Regions from separate parts of the Nigerium sp. genome, predicted to be linked through region 3. Evidence: predicted binding sites of a transcription regulator. Region 3 holds the regulator's gene; each other region holds the start of a gene.
The links. The regulator LexA, encoded in region 3, represses DNA repair genes until DNA is damaged. The targets are predictions, from matches to a motif close to TCGAACANNTGTTCGA.
Positions count from the first base shown of each region.

Region 1: WMJ97_RS00785 (DUF6504 family protein) is a predicted target of LexA. The motif match lies at 1,861-1,876, and genes of this name have one in related genera.
Region 2: WMJ97_RS05750 (DUF222 domain-containing protein) is a predicted target of LexA. The motif match lies at 1,967-1,982, and genes of this name have one in related genera.

Region 1 is NZ_JBDHZL010000002.1:2,860-7,545, forward strand. Features, by position in the region: gene WMJ97_RS00770 (methyltransferase domain-containing protein) at 1-89, opposite strand, end outside; gene WMJ97_RS00775 (hypothetical protein) at 136-1,170, opposite strand; gene WMJ97_RS00780 (DUF4126 domain-containing protein) at 1,175-1,771, opposite strand; gene WMJ97_RS00785 (DUF6504 family protein) at 1,889-2,179, shown strand; gene WMJ97_RS00790 (DNA polymerase III subunit alpha) at 2,257-4,686, shown strand, end outside.
Region 2 is NZ_JBDHZL010000019.1:25,833-30,518, forward strand. Features, by position in the region: gene WMJ97_RS05740 (response regulator transcription factor) at 1-485, shown strand, start outside; gene WMJ97_RS05745 (HAMP domain-containing sensor histidine kinase) at 482-1,927, shown strand; gene WMJ97_RS05750 (DUF222 domain-containing protein) at 2,073-3,476, shown strand; gene thiH (2-iminoacetate synthase ThiH) at 3,528-4,679, opposite strand; gene WMJ97_RS05760 (thiazole synthase) at 4,676-4,686, opposite strand, start outside.
Region 3 is NZ_JBDHZL010000004.1:37,065-41,750, forward strand. Features, by position in the region: gene WMJ97_RS02020 (DUF952 domain-containing protein) at 1-128, shown strand, start outside; gene WMJ97_RS02025 (ATP-dependent DNA helicase) at 432-2,372, shown strand; gene lexA (transcriptional repressor LexA) at 2,376-3,197, opposite strand; gene WMJ97_RS02035 (hypothetical protein) at 3,632-3,823, shown strand; gene nrdR (transcriptional regulator NrdR) at 4,132-4,641, shown strand; gene WMJ97_RS02045 (vitamin B12-dependent ribonucleotide reductase) at 4,677-4,686, shown strand, end outside.

The sequences.
Region 1 (4,686 bases), on a different contig from region 3:
GGGTGGTCGCGCCCGGCGAACGGACGCTGATCGGGCGGCAGGAAATCGACGCGCGGCAGGGCCGCGAACGCGTCGTCGAGCCTGGTCATCTGCCCATTCTGCCCCTCGGACGCCGCGGCCGCCGGCCGCGCGGCCTCAGTGGCGGGTGAGGTCGCGGTTGGTGGGCCGGACGTCTTCGCCCGTCAGCGCCTCGTGGCAGGCGTAGGACGCCAGCGCGCCCGTCAGCAGCTGCGCCCATGGCTCGGCCCCGCCCGGACTCGACGGCGAGGCGTGGAAGCGGGTCGCGTCGTGCGGGTCGCGCAGGGGTGGGCGGGCCGCGAGCTGGGCGACGAAGTCCGGCCGGAAGGGCCGTGGCCTCCGCCAGGACGCCCCCGTCGGCCGCGCCTCGATGATGGCGTCAGCGTCGGCGGCGGTCCGGGGGGCGGTGGCGTCGGCGGAACCTGCGGAACCTGTGGAGCCGGGCGCCGTGACCGTGCCCGGCTCGGGCGGCGGCCCGGCCGTCACCCGGACGCCCACGCGTGCGGCCCGCTCGGCGACCAGGTCGAGCAGGGTGGCGGACGGGGCGACGCGGCCGTCGCGGTCGAGGAGGACCCAGCGCCCGAACGTCCGCTCGACCGACAGCCGCGAGACGAGCCAGGCGGGGGCGTCCGTCGGCTCGGAGCCGACCGCGCGGGCGACGTCGCGGAGGCGTCCGGCCAGCGGGGGAGCGTCGGCGAAGGCGCGCGCCTCGTCCTCCACCGTGCGGCGCGGGTCGAGGCGGGCCGCACGGAGGCGTCCGGGGGTGAGTTCGGCCTCCAGGCCGAGGAAGCGGAGCGCCTGCCACGTGGCGTCGTGCCGGTCGAGCAGGTCGCGCCAGCGGGCGGCGACCGGCTCGCCGAAGCGCTCCGACAGGTGGTGCCACTGGGCGCCCCGGTCGGTCGGCCAGCCGTCGCCGGCGGGCGCCAGCGTGAGGCCGTGGACGCCGAGCGCCCCGGCCGCTGGACGCCCGGTCTTGGTGAAGAAGTCGCGCCAGGGAGCCGGGAAGGCGACCGGGCCGGCGAGCTGGTCGCGCGCCGGGTCGGGCTGGTCGCCGGGGGCCGCGAGGAGCGTCACCGCGTGGCCGAGGCGGGCCAGGCGGGCGGCGGCAGCGAGGCCGGCGAGGGTCCCGCCGAGCACGGTGATGCGGCCCATGGGCTCAGGCGTCGGGCTTCAGTTCGCGGCGTCGCCAGCGGTGGAAGGTGTCCCAGCCGTGGCGGACGCGGCGCGCCACGGCGATGAGCACGACGAGCCCCACCAGCAGCAGGACGCCGGCGATGAGCGCCGCGACGACGGGCACGAACGCCACGAGCGCGCTGACGCCGGTGACGGCGATGTCGCCGCCGACGGACGCCGCGACGTTCGTGACCGGTTCGGGCGAGGTGTTGACCGCCATGCGCAGGCCGGACTTGGTGAGGTGGCTGGCCAGGGCGGTGATGCCGCCGGTGGAGGCGAGCAGGATCGTCCAGAGATCGCCCGTGCCGCTGGCGAAGAGGGCGCCGAGCGCGGTGCCGACCACGGGACGGACGACGGTCGACAGCGAATCCCACAGCGAGTCGACGTAGGGCACCTTGTCGGCCACGAACTCGATCAGGGCCAGGACGCCCACCAGCACCAGCACGTCAGTGCGCTGGACCGCCTCGGGGATGCCGGGCACGTGGCCGAACCGGCCGAGCAGGCCCAGGACGAGGACCGTGACGTACGCGTTGATCCCGCTGGCCCACCCGCTCGCGAACGCCGCCGGAAGCATCTCCATGGCGGAAGGGTAATGCGTGCGGCCAAGTGAGGGGCAATTCGCTTCGGGCCGCTTCGTTTTGTCAGAGGGCCCGGCTAGCATCCTGAGTATCGAACAATCGTACGAAAGGGGTCGGCGATGAGGCGCTACGACGAGGCGATCGACGTGCGGGTCGACGAGGGCGAGGGGGAGCCGCGGCCCGCCCGGTTCATCTGGCGGCGCCGGCTGTGGCGGGTGCTGGGGGTCGAGGCGCGCTGGCGGGAGACGGCCGATTGGTGGAGCCGGCCGGGGGGCGACCTGCTGGCGGAGTCGGAGGTCTGGCGGGTCGTGGCGGCCGACGGCCGGTCGGGCACGCCAGGGGTGTTCGAGCTGGCGTGCGCAGAGGCGTCCGGGGGGTCGGGGTGGCGGCTGCGCGGCGTCCTCGATTGAGGTCTTGACGCCGCCGCGGCGGCGGCTCCTATAGTGAATGGCTCGAACAATTGTTCTATAAGAGGGGGGGGGGCGCCATGGGTGACCCGTTCGTGCACCTGCGGGTGGCGTCGGGGTACTCGCTGCAGTACGGGGCGAGCCACCCCTCGGCCCTGGTCGAGGCCGCCGCGGGGTTCGAGATGGACACGCTGGCGATCACCGATCGCGGCGGGTTGTACGGGGCCGTCCGGTTCGCGAAGGCGTGCCTCGGCGCCGGTATCGCGCCGATCGTCGGCGTCGATCTCGCGCTGGCCGGCGAGCGGGCCGGGGCGCCCTCGGCGGGGCGGGTGGTCGCGCTGGCCACCTCGCGGCGCGGGTATGCGTCGCTGTGCCGGCTGACGTCGGCCGTCCACCTGGGCGGCGAGCGGGGGCGGCCGCGGGTCACGCGCGGGCAGATCGGGGCGCACCGCGACGACGTCGTGGTGATGCTCGGGGCCGATTCCGACCTGGGCCGGGCGCTCGCCGAGCGCGACGACGCGCGGGCCGAGGCGGTGCTGCGGCGGTGGCTCGAGGTGGTCGATCGCGAGTCGCTCGTCGTCGGGGTCACCCATCACCGGGTCGCCGGGGCGGGCCCCTGGTCGGCCGGCCACGCCGGGCGCATGCTCGCGTTCGCCGACGCGCACGGGCTGGCCGGCGTCCTCACCAACGCGGTGCGCATGGCGCGCCGCACCGACGCGCCGGTGGCCGACGTGCTCGACGCGACGCGGCGGCTCGTCCCGCTCGACCTGCGCAACGTCGACCGGCGCAACGCCGAGGGGTACCTCAAGTCGGGCAAAGAGATGGTCGCCATCGCCGACGAGGTGTGCCGGCTCGCGGGCCGGCGCGACGCGGTGCGGCTGTTCGGCGATACCCGGCACCTGGCCGTGCGCTGCCGGCTCGACCCGCGGGCCGACCTGGGGCTGGGCGAGATCCACCTGCCCGAGTTCGAGGTGCTGCAAGGCTCGGGCGACGCGTTCGCCGAGCTGCGGCGGCGGTGCGAGGCGGGGCTGGCCGCGCGGTACGGGTCGGTCGATGCGCGGGCGCGCGACCGCATCGACGACGAGTTGGCCGTCGTCGGCGAGTTGGGGTTCAGCCCCTACTTCCTCACGGTCGCCCAGGTGGTCGACGGGGTGCGCGAGCTGGGCGTCCGGGTGGCCGCGCGGGGGTCGGGGGCGGGCAGCCTCATCAACTACGCCCTGGGCATCTCGGGGGTCGATCCGCTGCGCTACGACCTCATCATGGAGCGGTTCCTGTCGCCCCTGCGCGTCGCGCTGCCCGACATCGACATCGACGTGGAGTCGGCGCGCCGCACCGACGTCTACGACATGATCTTCGCGATGTTCGGCCGCGAGCGGGTGGCGTGCGTCGCGATGATGGAGACGTACCGCGTCCGGCACGCGATCCGCGACGTCGGCAAGGCGATGAGCCTGCCGCCGGGCGACGTCGACGCGATCGCGAAGTCGTTCCCGCACATCCGGGCGCGCGACGTGCGGCACGCGCTGCGCGACCTGCCCGAGCTGCGCAGCGCGAACCTGGCCGACGAGCAGTTGCGGGTGCTGTTCGACCTCGTCGAGAGCCTCGACGGGTTGCCGCGGCACGTCGCGCTGCACCCCTGCGGCGTCCTGCTGTCGGATGCGACGCTGTACGACCGCACGCCGGTGGAGGCGAGCTTCGGCGACTACCCGATGAGCCAGTTCGACAAAGACGACGTCGAAGACATCGGGCTGCTGAAACTCGACGTGCTGGGCATCCGCATGCAGTCGTCGATGGCCCATGCGGTCGCCGAGATCGAGCGGGTGGAGGGGGAGCGGGTCGACCTCGACGCCCTCGCGCCGTTCGACGACCCGGCCGTCTACGCGATGATCGGCCGGGCCGAGACCATCGGCTGCTTCCAGATCGAGTCGCCCGGGCAGCGTGAGCTCGTCGGCAAGTTCGGGCCGAGCGACTTCACCGACATCGTCATCGACATCTCGCTGTTCCGGCCGGGGCCGGTGAAGTCCGACATGGTGATCCCGTTCCTCCGCGCCCGCAACGGCTGGGCCGAGCCGCGGTACCTGCACCCCGACCTCGTCCCGGCGCTCGCCGAGACGCGCGGCGTCGTCGTGTTTCACGAGCAGGTGATCAAGCTGGTCGCGGTCATGACCGGCTGCAGCCTCGCGTACGGCGACGAGGCGCGCCGGGCGCTCGGCAGCCCCCAGGGGCAAGAAGATGTGCGGCGCTGGTTCGTGCCCGCCGCGCTGGCGAAGGGGTACGACCCGGCGCTGGTCGACGAGGTGTGGCAGGTGCTGGTCAGCTTCGCCTCGTTCGGGTTCTGCAAAGCCCATGCCGCCGCGTTCGCGCTGCCCACCTACCAGTCGGCGTGGCTCAAGGTGTACTACCCGGCGCACTTCGTCGCGGGGCTGCTCACGCACGACCCGGGCATGTATCCCAAGCGCCTGATTCTGGAGGAGGCGCGGCGCCTTTGCCTGCCCGTCCTGCCGCTCGACGTG
Region 2 (4,686 bases), on a different contig from region 3:
TGCTCACCGCGCGCGACGCGGTCGGCGACCGGGTCGACGGGCTCGACGCGGGTGCCGACGACTACATGGCCAAACCGTTCTCTCTCGACGAGTTGCTCGCGCGACTGCGCGCGCTCACCCGGCGCTCGAAGGGCGAGCCCTCGGGGGAGAGCAACGACAGTCCGCAGCCGCCGGCCAATCAGGTGCTCAGCTTCGAGGGGCTCACCCTCGACAACCAGACGCGGGAGGTCGCGCGCAACGGCCGCCGCATCTCCCTGACGCGCACCGAGTTCGCGCTGTTGCAGACGTTTCTCGAGAACCCGCGCCGCGTCCTCGAGCGCGGGTGGCTGCTCAACGAGGTGTGGGGCTTCGACTTCCCGACCACGGCCAACTCCCTGGAGGTCTACATCGGGTACCTGCGCCGCAAGACCGAGGCGCCGGGTGAGCCGCGGCTCATCCACACCGTCCGCGGCATCGGCTACGTGCTGCGCGAGACTCCCCCGTGATCCGGTGGCTGCGCGAGTGGCTCACCGCCCGTAGCCGCCCTCTGCAGGACCGCCTGGCGCTGCTCATCGCGGCGGCCGTGGCGGGAGCCGTCGCGATCACCGGCGGAGCCGCCTACGTGATCACCCTCCTGTCCGTCTACGCGCAACTCGACAACGAACTGGTCGATGTCGCCGCGGTGACGTCCACCTGGCTGCAGCAGGACCTCGAGAGCCTCGGCGGGGTCGACCCCAACGCGCTCCACGCGGCCAACGTGACCGTGGAGTTGCTACGGGCCGACAACTACACGATCACGCTGCCCGCCGGGCAGACACGGCTCGTGACGGGCCCGGAGGAACTCCGGGTGGCCCGCACCGGCATCGGCGCCTCCGCGCGGACGGGGGTCAGCAACACCGGCGAGTCGTACCGCATCATCTCCGTCCCGTTGCCGCGGGGGGTGCACAGCTATGCGCTCGTGCTCGGGCGTCCGCTGGGGCCGACCGAGGCGATCATGTCGAGCCTGGTGTACTCGCTGCTCACGTTCGGCGGGCTCGGAATCGTCGGGGCCGCGCTACTCGGCTACCAGATCGCGCGCTCGGCCATCCAGCCGCTACGCGTGCTGTCGGACGCCGTCGCCCATGTCACCGTGACGAACCGGCTCGTGCCCATCGAGGTGCACGGCAACGACGAAGTGGCCGATCTCGGGCGGGCGTTCAACCGGATGCTCAAGGCGCTCGACCTGTCGCGCGAGCGCCAGAAACGGCTCATCGCCGACGCCGGCCACGAGTTGCGGACGCCGCTCACCTCGATGCGGACCAACGTCGAGCTGCTCGTCGCCGACGAGCGCCAGGGGATGCTGCCGGCTGGGGCGCGGGGCGACATTCTGCGGGACGTCGCGGCGCAGTTGGGGGAGTTCACCACGCTCGTGGGCGACCTCGTCCAGCTGTCCCGCGAGGACACCCTGCAGGCGCACCCGATCCCGATCGACTTCCGCGATGTCGTGGACGCCGCCCTCGCCCGCGTGAAGCGTCGCGGGCCCGGCATCCACTGGGACGTGGAACTCGAGCCGCACTACCTCATCGGCGAAGCGGACGCGCTCGAACGGGCGGTGACGAACCTGCTCGACAACGCGGTGAAGTTCTCCCCCGAGGGGGGCACGATCCACGTCTCGCTCGAGGGCGACCGGCTCGTCGTCTCCGACGAGGGGCCGGGCATCTCCGACGACGACCTGCCGCACGTCTTCGAGCGGTTCTACCGCTCCGACCAGGCCCGGACGACGCCCGGATCGGGGCTTGGGCTGTCCATCGTCGCCCAGACCATCCAGGCCCATGGCGGATGGGTGAAGGCCGGGAGGGCGGCGTCCGGAGGCGCGGAGTTCACCGTCCGGCTGCCCGGCAGCCCGCTGCCGCCCGAGGAGTGGGAAGGCGACGAGGAGGAGACCGGGTCGCCGGCGTCCGCTGGGTGAGGCGGTCTTTCCCCTGGCCACTGGGGGCGTTGCAACTAATCGAACACTTTTTTGTTTGATGGTGGTATTCGACTATGTTGACGTGGGGTTTTGGTGCGTCGTGAGCCCGTGAAAATGTCGGGGACGGTGGGTAGGGTTCCGGGGCATGAGAAGCGGGGAGGCTGATCCGGGGGCCATGGTGGCCGCCGGGCTGGCCGCGCTCGACGGCGCGTGCCTCGGGGTCGGGCAGGCGCTCGAGTTCGCCGGAGCGCTGCTCGACCGTGTCGATCACGTCGGGCGGGCGTCCGCGACGGCCGAGGAGCGCTTGGGCTGGGTTCGGCTGGCCACCGCGGTGGCAGATCGTGCGCGCGGCCTCGCCGACCTGCTGGTCGGCGAGGCGGAGGCGGCGGAGGCGTCCGAGCGGGCCCAGGGCACCCCCATGACCACCTGGCTCACGCTCGACGAGCGAACCGGGCGTCGCGAGGCGACGCGCGCGGTCCTCTCCGGGCGCGAACTCGTCGAGCACGAACGGGTGCGCGCTGCGGTGCTGGCGGGCGAGGCGTCCGTCGCGCACGCGCGCGCCACCCAGCGCGTGCTGGCCGAGCTGCCGGAGTCTTTCGGGGCCGGCGAGCGGGCGCGGGCCGAGGAATGGCTGGTGGAGCGGGCGCGCCGGGCGACGCCGCCGCGGTTGGCGAAGTCGGGGCCGGAATTGCTCGAGGCGCTCGGGCATCCGGAGTCGTCGCTGACCGAGGCCGAGCGAGCGGAGGCGCGGTATCGGGTGGCGCGCCTGCGGCGCTTCGTGCGGTTCACCCCCGACGGGCAGGGGTCCACGCTCATCTTCGGTTCGTTGCCCACCGCCGAGTGCGCCGGGCTTGAGCGGCTGATCGCGGCGTACGAACAGTCCGAGCGCCGCGGGGCACGCGACGCGCGCGATCGTGAGGCGCTCCGCCGGACGCCGGGTCAGCGGCGCGCGGACGCCCTCGTGCGGCTCGTCGCCGAGCACGCCAGGCCCGGTCGTGCCCCGAAGGTCGCGGGTGACCGGCCGCGGGTCGTCGTGTCGATGAGTTACGACACGATGGTCGAGCGTGCCGAGCAGGCCGGGCTGATCGGTGGCGAGGCCTGCGTCCCGCCGGGGGAACTGCGGCGGCTGCTGTGCGACGCCGACGTGATGCCGGTCGTGCTCGGCTCGCGGTCGCAGCCGGTCGATCTCGGCGTGACGCGGCGCCTGGTCGACGCCGCCCTGCGCCAAGCGTTGTCTGAACGGGATCGGGGGTGCGTGTTCCCCGGGTGCGACGGCGCTGACGCCGAGTGCGAGGCCCACCACATCATCCCGTGGTGGATGCTCGGGCCGACAGCGTTGGAGAACCTCGTGTTGCTCTGCCCCCATCATCATCGCTTGTGCGAGCCAGTTCGATTCTGGACGGGTCCCGACCCCGGGCGGTGGGAGGTCAGGCTCGGCCACGATGGCGTCCCCGAGGTGCTCCCACCCGATCGAGTCGATGGCGCGCGGGTGCCGCGTCGACACGAACGGTTCCGGCGGCTCGACGACGGGCCCGACGCGCGGGCTTGAGCGCGCGGGCGGCCCCGCGCTGGCCGTGCGGGTCCGACGAGCGTCCGCGGTCTAGACGAAGATGTGGTCCGTCAGCACCGGCTGCAGCCCGAGCCGGCGGAGCGCCGACGTCATGTCGTCCACGCTCCGCCCGTCGGAGATCTCGAACTGCTCATCGCCCTCGTCGAGGCCGTCGGCGTGCTGGCCGACCCCGGTGCTCACGCCCGCGGACACCTTCGTCGCGGCTACACCCACCACGTGGTCGCGGAACGTAGCGCCTTCGCGAGTCGAGACGGTGATGCCCGCGAACGGCAGGGCAAGCCGGTAGGCGCAGAGCACCTGCAGCAGCTCCCGCTCCCCCACGTCACGTGGGTTCATCCCTGCGTCGGCGACCGTCGGACGCAGGCGGGGGCACGACAGCGTGATCTCCGCGTGGGGATATGTCCGCTGGACGGCCCGGGCGTGCACGATCGTGGCGAGCGCATCCCGGCGCCAGTCATCGAGGCCCAGCAAGGCTCCGAAGCCAACGCCGCGCATGCCCCCGATCAGCGCCCGCTCCTGCGACTCGAACCGGAACGGGAAGCTTCGCTTCCGTCCGCCGAGGTGCAGGAGGTCGTACGCAGCCGGGTTGTACGTCTCCTGGTACACGGTGACGCTGTCGGCCCCGGCGTCGTGCAGGACGCGGTAGTCGCCGGAGTTGAGGGGTTGGATCTCGACCCCCACCGTCCGGAACAGCGCTGCGGCACGACGGACGGCGTCCGCGATGTACTCGACCCCCGAGAACTTCGTGCTCTCGCCGGTCAGCAGCAGGATTTCCTCCAGGCCGGTGTCGGCGATCGCGCGCAGTTCGGCGTCCAGGGCCTCGGGTGTGAGCCGCGAGCGCCGGATGCGGTTGTTCGCGGAGAAGCCGCAGTACGTGCACACGTTCGCGCAGTAGTTGGCGAGGTAGAGCGGCGTGAAGAGCTGCACCGACGTCCCGAAGTGGGCGCGGGTCGCCCGCTGGGCGGCCTGCGCGATCTCCTCCAGCATCCCGGCTGCCGCCGGCGACAGCAGGACGGCGGCATCCCGCGGCGTCCGGACGCCGCGGCCGAGCACCGCCCGGACGTCCGCCTCGCCGCACGCGTCGAATCGGGCGGTGGCCACGGCATCCAGCACCGTGGGCAGGAGGGGTGAGCCGAGCCGCTCCTGCCCACTGAAGTAGGCCCAGTGATCGGTGTGCCTCACGCGCCCA
Region 3 (4,686 bases):
CTGCCACGATGGTGGACGGACGCCTCGTGCTGGGGGACGCCGAACCCGCCAGGCCCCCGCTCGCGGAGGAACTGCACGAGGTGCTCGCCGAGCTGGCCTCCGACCCGGACCCGGACGGCCAGGACTGACTTCGTCGTCGGGCCGCCCTGAGGAAGGCCCCATCGTGGAAGTCCGGGTAGGACGAGGTCGGCGCAGCGCGGTGGTCATCGGTTTCTCCTTTCCTCTCCCACGATGGGCCGCTGCCCGCCGATCGGCGCAGTGCGAGTGTTGTCCGGATGTTGGCGACCGGAGCGCTTTCCAGTCCCCTCGACCCAGGACGCGGCCGAGCGCTGGTGCGGGTGAAGTACCGTGTCCCGGTGACGAAGACCGAAGCGATCCTGGGCGCCGCCGTCGAGGCCATCGGGGGCGCACCACGCGACGGTCAGCGAGCGATGGCGGAGGCCATTTCGACGGCCTTTGAGCGAGGCGACCATCTGCTCGTCCAGGCGGGCACAGGCACGGGCAAGTCCCTCGGCTATCTCGCGCCCGCCCTCGCCCACCTGGCCGAGAACCCCCAGAGCCGGGTCGTCGTCGCGACCGCGACGCTGGCGCTCCAGGCGCAGTTGGCGAACAGCGACATTCCGGCCGCGGTGAAGGCCGCGTCGACGGTGACCGGGCGCACGATCACGAGCGCGGTGCTCAAAGGGCGGTCCAACTACGTGTGCCTGCTTCGGGCCCGCGAGGGTCAGGACGGCGGCCAGTCGACCCTTCTCGGCGGGGGCGAACTCGCGGAACGGCTGCGGGAGAGTGCGGCCGACGCGACGTCCGTGTTGGGCGCCGAGGTCGTTGCGTTGCGCGAGTGGGCCGAGGAGGAGGCGTCCGACGGCGGTCTTGCCGACCGCGACGACGCGCCCACCCACACGCCGGCCGCATGGGCCCAGGTCTCCGTGCCGGTGCGCGAGTGCCTGGGCGCCGCCCAGTGCCCCTTCGGCGCGGAGTGTTTCGTCGAGCGCTCACGCGATATCGCCCGCGTCTCCCAGCTGGTCGTCACCAACCATGCGCTGCTCGCCATCGACGCGATGCACGGCGGGACGGCGTTGCCCGAGCACGATCTGCTGGTGATCGACGAGGCCCACGAACTGGTGTCCCGTGTGACAGGCGCGGCCTCGCACGAGTTGAGCCCGCAGCAGGTGGAGCGGGTCGCGAAGCGTTGCCTGCCGTGGCTCGACGACGATCTGGGGCTGGAGTTCCTGGAGACGGCCGACACACTGCGGAGCGCGTTGGACGCCGCGCCCGTCGAGCGCGTCACCGACCCCGACGGTGAGCTGGCGCTGACGTTGCAGCTGATTCGCGAAGTCAGCCGGCGGGCCGTGTCGGCGCTGGGCGGGGGCGACGACGACTCCGACAAGAAGCAGGCGTCCGCGGCGGCGAAGGAGGTTCTCGACGTCGCCGACCAGATGGCGTCCATGAAGCCGACGGATGTCGTCTGGGTGAGCGAGCGGGAGCGGTTCGGTCGATGGCTCGTGGTCGCTCCGCTCGATGTGGCGTTGCTGATGCGGGACAAGATCTTCGCCGAGACCCCCGCGGTGCTGACGTCGGCGACGCTGAAGCTGGGCGGTGAGTTCGAGACCGTGGCCAGGTCGGTGGGCCTGTGGCGCGACGAACGTCTGGACGGACGCGATGACGAACCGGACGAGGACGCCGTGGGCTGGCGCGCTCTCGACGTCGGGTCGCCTTTCGACTACTCCAGCCAGGGCATCCTCTACGTCGCCCGGCACCTGCCGCCGCCCGGTCGGGACGGCATCGGCGCCGAGGCGCTGGCGGAGGTGGCCGAGCTGTTGTGGGCGGCCGACGGGCGCACTCTCGGCCTGTTCGCCTCCCAGCGCAACGCGGAGGCGGCGGCCCGCCACTGTCGGGAGGAACTGCCCGACAAGACGATCCTCTGCCAGGGGGATGCGCAGTTGTCGGAGTTGACGCGGCGCTTCATCGCCGACCCGCAGGCCAGCCTCTTCGGCACCCTCTCGCTGTGGCAGGGGGTGGACGTCCCTGGCGACACGTGTCAGCTCGTCATCATCGACAAGATCCCGTTCCCGCGCCCCGACGAACCGCTGCTGCAGGCACGCCAGCGTGCGGTGGCGGAGGCGGGCGGGAACGGCTTCATGGCCGTGGCCGCGGCGCACGCAGCGCTGCTGCTAGCGCAGGGCTCCGGACGCCTGATCCGCAGAACGACGGACCGCGGCGTGGTCGCGGTGCTCGACCCGCGGCTGCGGACGGCCCGCTACGGCGGATACCTGCGATCCTCCATGCCTCCCTTCTGGTCGACGACCGATCGGGAGGTGGCGGTCGCCGCGCTGCGCCGGCTGGCACAGGCGGCGTCCGCCCAAACCGGCTAGCGGTCAGAGCCGGCGGAGAACCGCCGTCACCTTGCCGAGGATGGCGGCATCACTGCCGTCGATGGGTTCGTAGGCGGGGTTGTGCGGCAGGAGCCACACGCCGTCGCCGGTCTTCTTGAACGTCTTCACGGTCGCCTCGTCGTCGATGAGCGCCGCGACGACATCGCCATTGATCGCGGTGGGCTGCTGCCGGACGACCACGTAGTCGCCGTCGCAGATGGCCGCCTCGATCATCGAATCGCCTTTGACCTCGAGCAGGAACAAGGTGCCCTCCCCGACGATCTCGCGGGGAAGGGGGAACACGTCTTCGATGCGCTGTTCGGCCAGGATCGGGACGCCGGCCGCGATGCGGCCGACAACCGGGACGGCCACCGCGTTCCCGGTGGCGGTGAAGGTCTCGGTCTCGTCGACGACGGGTTCGTTCGCCTGCGCATCGGGGGACGCCTCGCCAGGCATGCTCACCATCAGCGCCCGCGGGCGCTTCGGGTCGCGGTGCAGGAAGCCCTTCGCCTCCAGGGCGCGCAGCTGGTGGCTGACGCTGCTGGGGGACGCCAACCCCACGGCTTCCCCCATCTCACGGATCGTGGGCGGGTAGCCCCGCCTGTCGATCGACTCTTTGATCATGGACAGGATCATGCGTTGCCGCAGCGTCAGCCCGTAGGCATCGGCGGGACCGTCGGGAAACGCGCTGACGCGCCCGAGCTTCTTCACGACCTTGCCGAGCTCCTCAAGATCGGCGTCACGCGGACGCCCCCGCCGCTCCTGCGGCGGGATGACCTTGCGCGGACGGCCGCGCTGCTTCTTAGGGGTGTTGTCGGTGCCCATGGCCCCAGCGTAGGGAATCGAACACGCCGATTTCAAACATCTGTTCGACGTGTCGCGCCGTCGGCTGCCGACCGCTGCGAAAAAAGTGTCAGACCCGCGTGGTGAAGTGTCGGTCGTGGTCGAGATCCCTCGAACACGCGAGCGATTGGGTGTTGCATCCGATCGATCGTTCGATAATATTGTCGAACAGACGTTCGACTCGCTTGGAGGTTGTCATGACTGCTCCGTTCATCGATCAGGTGCCGGCTTCGCCCGTGAAGCCTCGCCGGCGAGCCGAGCGCGCGACGCACGTCGGCCCCGTGGCGCAGGGTCCCTCGGCGCGGCGGCCGGGGTCGGAGGCGTGGTGCCACGTTCCGGGTCCGGTTCGTTCGTGCGTGGCCCCGAGTGGTCGGGTCGCGCCGTCCATGACCGGTGCGGCGCGCCCGGCTGCTGTGGTGCGTCATCGTTATGAGTGGACTGTGCGGGGCCTCGCCGTGCTGGTGGGGGCTGTCGCCGCAGTCCTGGGCATCCTCACGACCACGGTGCTGATCGCCTTCTTCTCGGTCAGCAACGCGCCTGTCACTACAGCGGCCCCCGCGCAGCCGATGGTGGCCGCGGGCCCGGTGCTGCCCGACGCGCGTTCCTGACGGGTGGCTCGCGAGCCTGTCGGCGCTCGGCGCGGGGCACCGTGAGGAGTAGGCTGCCAGCCGGTCCGCCGACCGGCGACGGCTGTCGCGAAAGTGAAATTTCACTTCCAGGCTGGACGCGGCGTGTCACCTGATCGTGGGGTTGCGTCGGCCTCCCCTCGTGCCTAACCTACTACATGTAGTAGTTACACCGATGTGCTTTGCCCACAGGTTGTGGTTGCAGATGCACACCTCATATACAAGTCGTCCACAGGGCCGTCCACAGCGAGGGCGCCGGGCGACGGCACGTCAGGGAGGGAGGGCCGCCGATGCATTGTCCGTACTGTCGGCACCACGACTCCCGTGTGCTCGATTCCCGGGTCGCCGAAGACGGCAGCAGCATCCGCCGTCGGCGCGAGTGCCGCTCGTGCGCCCGCCGTTTCACGACGTTGGAGCAGATGCAGCTCGTCGTGGTGAAGCGCAGCGGTGTTGTCGAGCCGTTCTCACGCGAGAAGGTCATCGGGGGCGTGCGCAAGGCGTGCAAGGGCCGTCCGGTGACGGAGGCCGAGTTGGCCAAGCTCGGGCAGCGGGTGGAGGAAACGTTGCGGGCGAGCGGGCAGGCCGAGGTGCCGACCGACGAGGTGGGGGTCGCGATCCTCGGCCCCCTCAAAGAGCTCGACGCGGTCGCCTACCTCAGGTTCGCATCGGTGTACCAGCACTACGAGTCCGTCGACGACTTCGAGGCGGAGATCCGCCGCCTTCGCGAGATGGTCGCCGAGGCAGAAGCCAAAGAGAAGAAGGCGGAGGCCGAGTTGGCCGACGCCGACCAACTGTTTTGATGTCAACCCCACGGAAGAAGCGGAAAGGGTTCCCCATGACCGAGA